One region of the Psychrobacillus sp. FSL K6-2365 genome, then DNA from elsewhere that is predicted to be linked to it. Evidence: riboswitches for the same ligand, from Rfam matches in the RefSeq annotation. Region 1 holds a riboswitch; the other holds the start of a gene.

Region 1 (5,814 bases):
TTTGTATTGGTGCCTCTACTAAAACTGTTTGCTTAATATCAGGTAAATTTTCTTTCATGAAAAAAACTCCTTTTTCAACTTCGTTATGTAACCCTTAGGTGTTATATTATATATAACCAAAAGGTGTTATGTCAACTTTTAGTATATACTCATTCTTTTGTTAAGCTCCAAAAAACAAAAACCCCATCTATAGTTAGTAGATAGGGTTTTAATTTCAAACAATATAGCCAATGTCTGTGAGTACATTATTGATAAATGACTGAGAATATGTAAAGATTTCTTCACGCTCCGGTTCTTGGTAGAGATCATGGAAGCAATTTTTCCATTCTTTGAATTGATATTCAGAAAGTTCTTGTTTTCTTAACCAACTAGCTGCAGCATTTGTATCTGTAATCTTATCCCGCTCTCCAGTCATAACAAGAATCGGTTTATTTGGTATGGAGATGTTCAATTGATTCACAGATTTTATTAGTGCTTGGAGTTCCTTGTACCATTCTGTCGAAATGAAGGTTCTATAGGTGGGATCTGATGCGAATTGTTGGAACACTTCATAATTTCTCGTTAATTCATTTAAGTGAATATCATGATTGATTTTCTGTGGTACTGATAACTTTGCTAGTGTGTTGGTCCATTTCGAAGGGAGCTTTTGAAGCTGTAACCATGGAGATGTTAGTATTACGCCAGCGTATTCAATATCTAGTTTACGCAAAACTTTTATAAGTAAAGTGGCTCCAAAGCCATGTCCCATTAAAAATATTGGAAGATCATACGTAACTGCAACTTGCAACGCTTGTTTAATGTAGTTCTTATACTGTTCAAAGGATTCATCATGAATAGTTTTTGATTTCTTTAATTCTCCATGACCTGGCAGGTCACCCATTACAATATGATAGTTAGAACTTCTTAACTTTTCAATTAACCAAGCATATCTTCTGTGATGCTCATAAGCACTATGAACAATAACTATTACTGCTTTAGGCTTTCCTTCTGTTTCCCATTTCCACATATAAACAAACCTCTTTTCTTTCCTTGCAATTTCATGGTATTAGGTTTCTTTCAATCTTTATGTCTGATACGATTAATTATAATCTAATTTCAAAAGGAGTGTATGCGAAATGATTTATCCATATAAAGGTAAAACACCGACTATTGACGACTCTGCTTTTATAGCTGATTATGTCACAATAACAGGTGATGTGACAATCGGTCCAGAGACTACAATTTGGTTTAATACGGTAATTAGAGGGGATGTTGCTCCTACTATTATTGGAAGTAAAGTAAGTATACAAGATTTAAGCTGTTTACATCAGAGTCCAAATAAGCCACTTATTATTGAAGATGAAGTAACTATCGGACACCAGGTGACTTTACATAGTTGTACTATACGTAAAGGAGCTTTAATAGGAATGGGATCGATTATTTTAGATGGTGCTGAAATTGGAGATGGTGCATTTATCGGAGCTGGAAGTCTCGTACCGCCTGGCAAAAAAATACCTCCAAATTCATTAGCATTAGGCAGCCCAGCAAAAGTGGTGCGTGAGCTAAATGAAGACGATAAAGCTGATGTACAAAGAATTATCCGGGAATATGTAGAAAAAGGTCAATACTATAAATCCCTTCAAAAATAAAATTTGTTAATGATCTTTCTGGTAAAAGAAAACTATATATGCTGTTCAATTCCTCCTGAAACGAAAATCAGCTGTATTATTGGAAAGTTATTATTTGTATGAAAAAAGGCTTTCCATTATAGGAAAGCCTTTTTTGTTCATACTACTTATAATCCAGCCTTTTCTTTTAACGCTGCAGCTTTATCTGTTTTCTCCCATGGAACATCAATGTCTGTACGACCAAAGTGACCATATGCAGCTGTTTGTTTGTATATTGGACGGCGAAGATCTAGCATTTTAATAATTCCTGCTGGACGAAGATCAAATAGTTCACGAATATATGAAACTAATTCAACTTCCTCTACCTTTCCAGTACCAAAAGTTTCTACAGCAATTGAAACTGGTTTAGCTACACCAATTGCATAAGCAAGTTGTACTTCACAACGATCTGCAAGGCCAGCAGCAACAATGTTTTTAGCAACATAACGTGCAGCGTAAGCAGCAGAACGGTCAACTTTTGTTGGATCTTTACCAGAGAATGCTCCCCCACCATGACGAGCATAACCACCGTAAGTATCTACAATAATTTTACGTCCTGTTAAGCCAGCATCACCCTGTGGTCCACCAATTACAAAGCGTCCAGTCGGATTGATAAAGTATTTTGTATTTTCATCTATTAAATTTGTAGGAACAATTGGATTAATTACTACTTCTTTAATATCTTTTTGAATTTGTTCTAAAGTTATTTCTGGATGATGTTGTGTTGAAATAACAATAGTATCGATATGAACAGGATTATTGTTTTCGTCATATTCTACTGTTACTTGAGTTTTTCCGTCTGGACGAAGATAGTCTAAAGTTTCGTCTTTACGAACTGATGCTAATCGGTGAGATAGTTTATGCGCTAAACTAATAGGTAGCGGCATAAGCTCTGGTGTTTCATTACAAGCATAGCCGAACATTAAACCTTGGTCTCCTGCTCCAATTGCATCAATGTCAGAATCACTCATAGAGCCTTCTCTTGCTTCTAAAGCTTGGTCCACACCTTGCGCGATATCAGCTGATTGTTCGTCAATTGAAGTAAGCACAGCAGAAGTTTCTGCATCAAAGCCATACTTAGCACGTGTATAGCCAATTTCTTTAATAGTAGAACGAACTACTTTAGGGATATCTACGTATGTAGATGTAGTAATTTCTCCAGCAACTAATACTAGTCCTGTCGTCACACTCGTTTCGCAAGCTACACGAGCATTTGGGTCTTCTGCTAAAATTGCATCTAGAATTGCATCAGAGATTTGATCACAGATTTTATCTGGATGGCCCTCTGTTACTGATTCTGATGTAAATAATCGACGTTGCGTCATAGATTATTCCTCCTATATCCCGCGAGATTTCTCTCAAGAATTGATACGGTACTCATTCCCATGTCAAGCCATTCAAAATGTTTCATGCATTTTCATCACATAAGAGTAAATGTAATTGCTGTGAATTGAAGTTAACTTGAAGCCGTTTCGGACTTGGCACACAAGGATAAAGGGCGATGTTAAATAAAAAAACCTCTCACTCACGTAAATACACATGAGGAAAGGTATTAATATCATAAGCACCTTTCACTCTTATCAAATCAAGGAATTTCACCTTGTCTCAGGTTTGGCACCTTTGTAATAATAAAACAATTACAGGTTGCCGGGTTTCATAGGGCCTGACCCCTCCACCAGCTCGGGATAAGAGTATCCGTTCAATTCATCATCATACGTAAATAAGTAGCAGAAGTCAACTATTTTTTTGTTTGCATTTTATTCACAAAAGAAAAATATTAGCTTCATTAGTATAGACTAATTACTTTAATGTGTTATACTATTTCACATATCTAGAAAAACTTCCTCTTTTTTAGAGGAAATATAAAAAAAGGATGGTATATTCAAGATGAATTCAATCGATACTGTGAGTGAACTGAAAGAATTGTTAGCAGGAAATAACGTTAGCAGCCAATTGTCAGTGCCACAACTTGTGGAAAAAGCTACAACAAGAGGAGAAGCTGTTTTAACTTCTACTGGTGCAGTAAAAGCCGAAACAGGGAAATATACTGGCCGCTCCCCACAAGATAAGTATATAGTAGATGAAGCTATTTCAAAAGACAAAATCGATTGGGGCTCAGTAAACCAACCAATTTCTTCTGACGTTTTTGATGCTCTATATAAAAAAATGATTAACTTCTTAAACAAACAAGACGAAATCTTCGAGTTTAAAGGATATGCAGGGGCAGATAAAGAATCACGTCTAGGTATTCAAGTAATTAACGAATACGCTTGGCATAATCTTTTCGCTCATCAGTTATTTATCCGTCCAACACAGGAAGATCTTACTACACATACAACAGACTTCACTATTCTTTCTGCTCCTAATTTCAAAGCGGATCCTGCTGTAGATGGTACCCGTACAGAAACGTTTATCATTGTATCCATGGAAAAACGCACTGTGTTAATCGGTGGTACTGAATATGCTGGTGAGATGAAAAAATCAATATTCTCTATTATGAACTATTTGCTCCCAGAACAAGACATCTTACCAATGCACTGCTCTGCAAATGTTGGAGATGACGGAGACGTTGCATTATTCTTTGGTTTATCAGGTACAGGTAAAACTACCCTTTCTGCAGATGCTGGCCGTAAATTAATCGGTGATGACGAGCACGGCTGGTCTGATAATGGCGTATTTAATATTGAGGGTGGTTGTTATGCAAAATGTATCGACCTAACTCGTGAAAATGAACCTCAAATTTGGGATGCCATTTCATTTGGAACTGTATTAGAAAACGTAGTGGTAGATGCGGAAACACGCGTTGCTAACTATGCTGATAATTCATTAACAGAAAATACTCGTGCTGCTTATCCAATTCAATATATCGAAAATATTGTAGAGCCTTCTGTTGCTGGTCACCCAAATACAATTATTTTCTTAACCGCTGATGCATTTGGCGTATTGCCTCCAATCAGTAAACTTACAAAAGAACAAGCAATGTACCACTTCTTAAGTGGATTTACTTCTAAACTTGCTGGAACTGAACGTGGAGTTACATCGCCACAACCAGTATTCTCTACTTGCTTCGGTTCACCATTCTTACCATTACATGCAACGGTATATGCAGAAATGCTTGGTAAGAAAATTGACGAGCACGGTGCACAAGTATTCTTAGTAAACACTGGTTGGACTGGTGGAGAATACGGTGTAGGTAACCGCATGAAGCTTTCATACACTCGTACTATGGTTCGTGCTGCAATTGATGGCAAGCTAAACAATGCTGATACAGAAACAGATACAGTATTCGGCTTAGCTATTCCTATGCAAGTGGAAGGTGTTCCTTCCGAGGTACTTATACCTCGTAATGCTTGGGCAGATAAAGCTGCATATGATCAAAAAGCAGCTGAGCTAGCTCAGTCATTCCGTGAAAACTTTAAAAAGTTTGGTACAGTATCTGAAGATATTTCCGTTAAAGGCGGACCATTAGCTTAATAAATTTAAAATATAAAAGAGCCCAAAATGAAAATTTTGGGCTCTTTATTTTGAGTATTTTACATTTACTAAAATTTGTTAATTTAAAAAATAAGGATAATATTTAACAACCGTCACCAAAAAACTACCCGCTATAAAAGCCAGAAGCCCCAAGGTAATAGGGGTCATCTTAAATCGAAATGGCGTTATAACCCCGGTGTCTAGACCATTCTGTCCTTTTGCAAAAGCATTATATTCGTTATTTGTTTGATTGTTATTTAATTGAAATAACCAAACACACCCAAATATAGCAAGTCCCCCTAAAAATATCGTATCTATGAAACTCCATCCAAAGAAAAGTGAAACTAACCAAAGTGAAAGTGTTTCAATAGCTACTGTAACTGCAATAATATAAACTTTATTCATTAAACTTACCCCCTATTAGAACTTTAAGATTTTTCTGATTAATTAATTCTAATACGGATTTCCAAACTAAAAAGATTCATTTTTTGAACTGATCTAGTCCACTTTTTAAAAGCATCTCTTCTTATCATAGATATTCATCGACTTCATTATTTTCACCTTATAAAATTAATTGTTACTTGAATCAATTTAATAAAGAAAATTATATAGTTAAATCCGAACAAAGCTGATTTACTCTTTAGGCGGACGCTTTCCGCGGGCATGGCTTCAATCTCAGCGTCACTACGAAAAC
Region 2 (5,814 bases), 620 kb from region 1:
ATATCAGTAATTTTCAAAAACGCTTATACTAGTTGTATGAATTGATATAAGGAGTGGTTAGGTTGAAAAAAATAGTGGTTATTGGTGGCGGAATCACAGGGCTTTCTACTATGCATTATTTGCAAAAACTTAAAAACGAAAAATCTTTAGACATAGAGCTAGTATTAGTTGAAGCGAACGAGTACTTAGGTGGCAAAATCCATACCATGCAGGAAGACAACTTCATTATGGAGGTTGGAGCTGATTCAATTGTTGCAAGAAACGAAGCAATCACAAATTTAATTGAAGAGCTAAATCTTGAAGAAGAAAAAGTGTATAACTCTACAGGCATTTCGTATATTTACACAAACAATGAGTTACATGCAATTCCTGCAGACACTGTATTCGGTATTCCCACAAGTATTGAATCATTAAATAGCAGCACGCTAATATCAGATGCTGGGAAAAAAGAAGCATTAAAGGATTTAGAATTACCAAATGAGAGCTTCACAAAAGAAAGCTCAGTCGGGTCATTTTTAGAGTATTTCTTAGGGAAAGAATTAGTTGGAAAACAAATTGTGCCTGTGTTATCAGGTGTTTATTCTGGTGATCTCAATAAACTTTCTATCGCTACTACACTACCTTATTTGATTGACTATAAAAATAAATACGGCAGTATAATTAAGGGGTTAGAGGAAAACAGAGCACAATTCCAAGCAGCAGCTAATAAAAAGTTCATTTCTTTCCAAAATGGACTTTCCACACTAATTGATCGCTTAGAGGAAGTGCTGGGCGAATCTACGATTATTAAAGGTGTGGCAACAAAGAAAGTAGAGAAGAAGGATGGACGTTATTCGGTTTTATTGACTAATGGGGAAACGGTTGAAGCAGATAGTGTAGTGCTAGCTACTCCTCATAATGTAGCGCAGCTGATTCTTCAAGATGAACAGTTGGATACCGATTTCAATAGACTAAAAAATTCATCCCTTATTAGTGTATATCTTGGATTTGATATTCCAGATAATCAGCTTCCAGCAGAGGGCACTGGTTTTATCGTATCCGAAAATAGTGATGTGAAATGTAATGCATGTACGTGGACAAGTCGTAAATGGACACACACGTCAAAAAACAATAAATTACTTGTTCGTATGTTCTATAAGAGTTCAAGTCTAGCCTTTGAGAGCATGAAGAATATGAGTGAAGAAGAGCTAGTAGAGGTTGCGCTCCAAGATATTAAAATGAGCTTGAAATTAACGGGAAAACCTGAGGTAATAGAAGTAACAAAATGGAATGATCAAATGCCAAATTATCATCTAGCACACGGGGATGCAATTCAATCATTAACAGCTAAGATGGCTGATGAGATGCCAAATGTGGTGTTGGCTGGTTGTTCTTATTACGGGGTTGGAATTGTAGCTTGCATTAAGAACGGTAGAGAAACAGCAGAAAATATTATAAATTCAATAGTTGATTAAGTTTGCTGGCCAAAATTCATTTTTGGCCATTTTTTTATGGGGAAAATTGAATAGTTGCTTATTTGGTGAAATTTACATTTTCTTTTGTTGTGCTACGATTCAATTGGAGGTGAAGTATGCTTAAAGTAATGGATTCTTGCGAATATAATTTAATTGGTTTACAAATGTTAGCAAAAAGATTGAATGATACACATCCTCAAAAGGAGATAATCTTAGCTAAAGAAAAGGCAGCAAAAGCTGGACTGCAAGGTGAACGTAGAATAAGTGAAGTTTTTGCGAAATATACATTTCCTTTTGAATACTTTTTCGTTGAAAATATCGGATTAGATTCAAACGGTAAGTTCCAAATAGATGCTATCTTTCTTACTCCCTATTTCTTAGTAATTCTCGAAAGTAAAAATATAAGTGGGAAGTTATTTTTCAAACAAAACCCTGCGCAGTTAGAGCGCGAAACACTCGATGGTAAAATCGATGTTTTTGAAAGCCCAGAAATCCAGTTATCGCGAAATATTCATTTGCTACAAGAATGGCTGGGAAATCATGGACTGACAATCCCAATATACGGTGTGATTGTTCTTAGCAATCCAAAAGTGAGAGTAATTGAACCACCGAAAAAACTTAGTGCTATTCTTCCCCAAACCATCCCAGTATATTTACGTAATCTTCCCCGCGAAAATGTATATTTTGATTCTGAAAAAATGAAAAAATTTGAAAATCAAATAAAAGTAGGTCAACAAACTTATATTCCCTTTCCAATGTGCGGACGCTGGGGTATTAATCCTAAAGATTTAAGAAGCGGTGTCCAGTGTGAAAGCTGTGATTTTCATGGAATGGAAAAAAGAAAAAATGGCTGGACTTGTCCTCGTTGTGGCTATTTTGATAAACTCGGACATGAAAAGGCCATAAGGGATTGGTTTATGCTGATTAGCGATACTATAACTAATAAACAATGTAGAGACTTTCTTCATTTAGAATCAAAATATATCGCGCACAGAATCTTGCAATCAATGAATTTAACCAAGATAGGAACATCCAGAAACACTAAGTATAAATGGATATGGTAAAGCACCTGTGCATATACTGAAAAAGATAGAAAAAGAGTGAATCGCTAGAATGCAGCGAAGAATCGCTAGAATGCAGCGAAGAATCGCTAGAATGTAGAGGAGAATCGCTAGAATGTAGAGGAGAATCGCTAGAATGTAGTGGAGAATCGCTAGAATGTAGCGGAGAATCGCTAGAATGTAGCGAAGAATCGCTAGAATGTAGAGAAGAATCGCTAGAATGCAGCGAAGAATCGCTAGAATGTAGAGGAGAATCGCTAGAATGCAGTGAAGAATCGCTAGAATGTAGAAGAAAATCACTTAAATAGGATAAATAAACACTAAGAGAAGTGTATAGAAAATTCAAAACACATCTTGACGCTTTAATGGAATAAAGGTACGATATGTTTAATTAAAAAATTGAATAATGAAATTCTTATCAAGAGAAGCCGAGGGACTGGCCCTACGAAGCTTCAGCAACCAGCCAATTAATTGGTCAGGTGCTAAATCCAGCAGACTTAACAAAGTCTGAAAGATGAGAAGGTGGTATCTTGCATACTCGTAAAGCCTTCTTTTCATGGAAGGCTTTTTTATATGGAGAGGATGGATACAAATGGGTTTATTAGAGAAGTTACAGTCGTCTATACTGACAGCGGATGGGGCAATGGGTACGCTACTTTATTCGTACGGAATTGACTATTGCAATGAAGAATTAAACATTCAAAAGCCGGAAATCATTGAGAAGATACATCAGGATTATATTGAGGCCGGAGCAGATATTATTCAAACGAATACGTATGGAGCGAATGCCATTAAATTGGCGCGTTACGGGCTAGAAAACCAAGTGAAAGAAATAAATGAAGCGGCTATCCAAATTGCTAAAAGAGCTGCTGCACCCGGAAACCAATTTGTCCTCGGTACGATTGGGGGCATTAGAGGAATTCGGAAAAGTGATGCCATGCTCGGTGAGATTATCCATTCACTCGATCAGCAAGCCATCCAGCTGTTAGCGGGAGATCCAGATGGTTTATTACTCGAAACCTATTATGACTTAGAAGAATTAAAGACTACTGTGACTCATCTTCGTACCTTAACTGATATACCAATTATAGCCCAAGTATCCATGCATGAGCCTGGTATTTTGCAAAATGGCTTACCACTTAATGATGCTCTGCTTCAGCTTGAAGCAATTGGAGCGAACATAGTTGGAGTCAACTGTCGACTAGGTCCCCATCATACAATTCAAGCATTTGAAGGAGTAAAACTTCCGAATAAGGCTTTTCTCTCTGCTTATCCAAATGCTAGTTTACTGGATATAGATGAAGGGCGAATTGTCTATGAGTCCGATGCTGAATATTTTGGAAAAGCGGCGTTATATCTTAGGGATGCTGGAGTACGACTAATAGGAGGTTGCTGCGGGACGACACCAAAGCATATCGAAGCAGTAAAAAAACATATTGGTCATTTAGCGCCGATTACGAGTAAGGTTGTTGAAAACAGAAAGCCGATTATTATTCAAGACGCCAAGCCGACTAACACACTGGCTCTCCATGAAAAAGCAAAAATAGAAAGGACGATTATTGTTGAGCTAGACACTCCTCGTCATCTTGACACGACTACATTCATGGAAGGTTCAGAAAAGCTATATGCTGCTGGAATTGATGCAGTGACAATGGCGGATAACTCATTAGCCTCCCCACGTATTAGTAATATGGCAATGGGCTCGATGTTAAAACACCAAAAAAATATTAGACCGCTTGCTCATATTACATGCCGTGACCGTAATTTAATCGGTCTTCAATCTCATTTAATGGGGCTGGATGCGCTTGGAATCCATGATATTCTTGCTGTAACTGGAGACCCGACGAAAATTGGTGATTTCCCTGGGGCGACAAGTGTTTATGATGTATCAAGCCTAGAATTGATACAACTAATCAAACAATTAAATGAAGGTATTTCTTTCTCAGGAAAGTCACTACGAAAAAAAGCTAATTTCTCCGTAGCTGCTGCTTTTAATCCGAACGTTCGTGTTCTGGACCGTGCAGTAAAGCGACTAGAGAAGAAAATAGAATGTGGAGCAGATTATTTCATCACACAACCTGTCTACTCGAAAGATAAAATTCATGAAATTTATGAAGCGACTAAGCATTTATCAACCCCTATTTTCATTGGAATTATGCCACTGACTAATAGTCGTAATTCAGAATTCCTTCACAACGAAGTACCAGGTATAAAATTGTCCGAAGAGGTACTGGAGCGTATGCGTTTATGTGGAGATGATAGAGAGCTAGCTACTGCAGAAGGTATCCAAATTTCAAAGGAATTAATAGATACAGCAGCGAAGCTATTCAACGGTATTTATATAATTACGCCATTTTTCCGATACGATATGTCTCTTGAATTAATTCATTATATTCAAGAGATTGATCGAAAGAAAGAGAGAGGGTTCAGCTATGTCCAAACATCTAATTGAGCAACAACTCCAAGAAAGAATACTAATTATTGACGGTGCAATGGGAACGATGATTCAAAATGCGGATCTTAATCCCGAAGATTTCGGAGGGGATGAATACGACGGTTGTAATGAGTATTTAAATATAGTAAAACCGGATGTTATTGAACACGTCCATCGTGAATATTTAGCTGCTGGTGCTGATATTATTTGTACGAATACATTTGGTGGAACTCCTGTAGTGTTAAATGAATATGATCTCGGTAATCAGGCATATGATATTAACTTTCGTGCAGCTCAGCTAGCTAAAATATGTGCAGAGGAATTTTCTACTTCGGATTGGCCGAGATTTGTAGCGGGGGCAATTGGACCGACGACAAAAACATTATCAGTCACAGGTGGTATCACATTCGATGAACTTACGAACGACTTTTATGTGCAAGCAAAGGCTTTAGTAGAAGGTGGAGTAGATGTTATCTTACTGGAAACTAGTCAAGATATGCTGAATGTGAAGGCTGCAACAATCGGTATCAAACAGGCGTTTAAGGAATTGAATAAAGAGCTACCTATTATGATTTCAGGAACCATAGAGCCAATGGGAACGACACTTGCAGGGCAAAGTATCGAAGCGTTCTATATTTCAATCGAGCATATTAAACCACTTTCGGTAGGCTTAAATTGTGCGACAGGACCAGAATTTATGACAGATCATATCCGCTCGTTATCTGAGTTGTCGGATGGATATGTGAGCTGTTATCCAAATGCCGGCTTACCAGATGAAGAAGGGCATTACCATGAATCTCCAGAATCACTCTCTAAAAAGCTAAGAGGCTTTGCTGAAAAGGGATGGTTAAATGTTGTGGGTGGA

The links. Region 1 has a riboswitch for S-adenosylmethionine ahead of metK (methionine adenosyltransferase). Riboswitches for the same ligand answer to the same signal wherever they lie in the genome.
Region 2: linked by a shared signal. The riboswitch ahead of MKY29_RS17985 (bifunctional homocysteine S-methyltransferase/methylenetetrahydrofolate reductase) and the one ahead of metK (methionine adenosyltransferase) in region 1 are both predicted to bind S-adenosylmethionine.

The regions. Positions count from the first base shown of each region.
Region 1 is NZ_JBBOOO010000001.1:2,965,788-2,971,601, forward strand. Features, by position in the region: gene MKY29_RS14755 (SRPBCC family protein) at 1-58, opposite strand, end outside; gene MKY29_RS14760 (alpha/beta hydrolase) at 215-1,006, opposite strand; gene MKY29_RS14765 (gamma carbonic anhydrase) at 1,116-1,628, shown strand; gene metK (methionine adenosyltransferase) at 1,775-2,971, opposite strand; SAM riboswitch class I at 3,221-3,338, opposite strand; gene pckA (phosphoenolpyruvate carboxykinase (ATP)) at 3,534-5,120, shown strand; gene MKY29_RS14780 (hypothetical protein) at 5,199-5,525, opposite strand.
Region 2 is NZ_JBBOOO010000001.1:3,581,672-3,587,485, reverse strand. Features, by position in the region: gene MKY29_RS17995 (protoporphyrinogen oxidase) at 63-1,454, shown strand; gene MKY29_RS17990 (NERD domain-containing protein) at 1,571-2,518, shown strand; SAM riboswitch class I at 2,928-3,036, shown strand; gene MKY29_RS17985 (bifunctional homocysteine S-methyltransferase/methylenetetrahydrofolate reductase) at 3,108-4,967, shown strand; gene metH (methionine synthase) at 4,948-5,814, shown strand, end outside.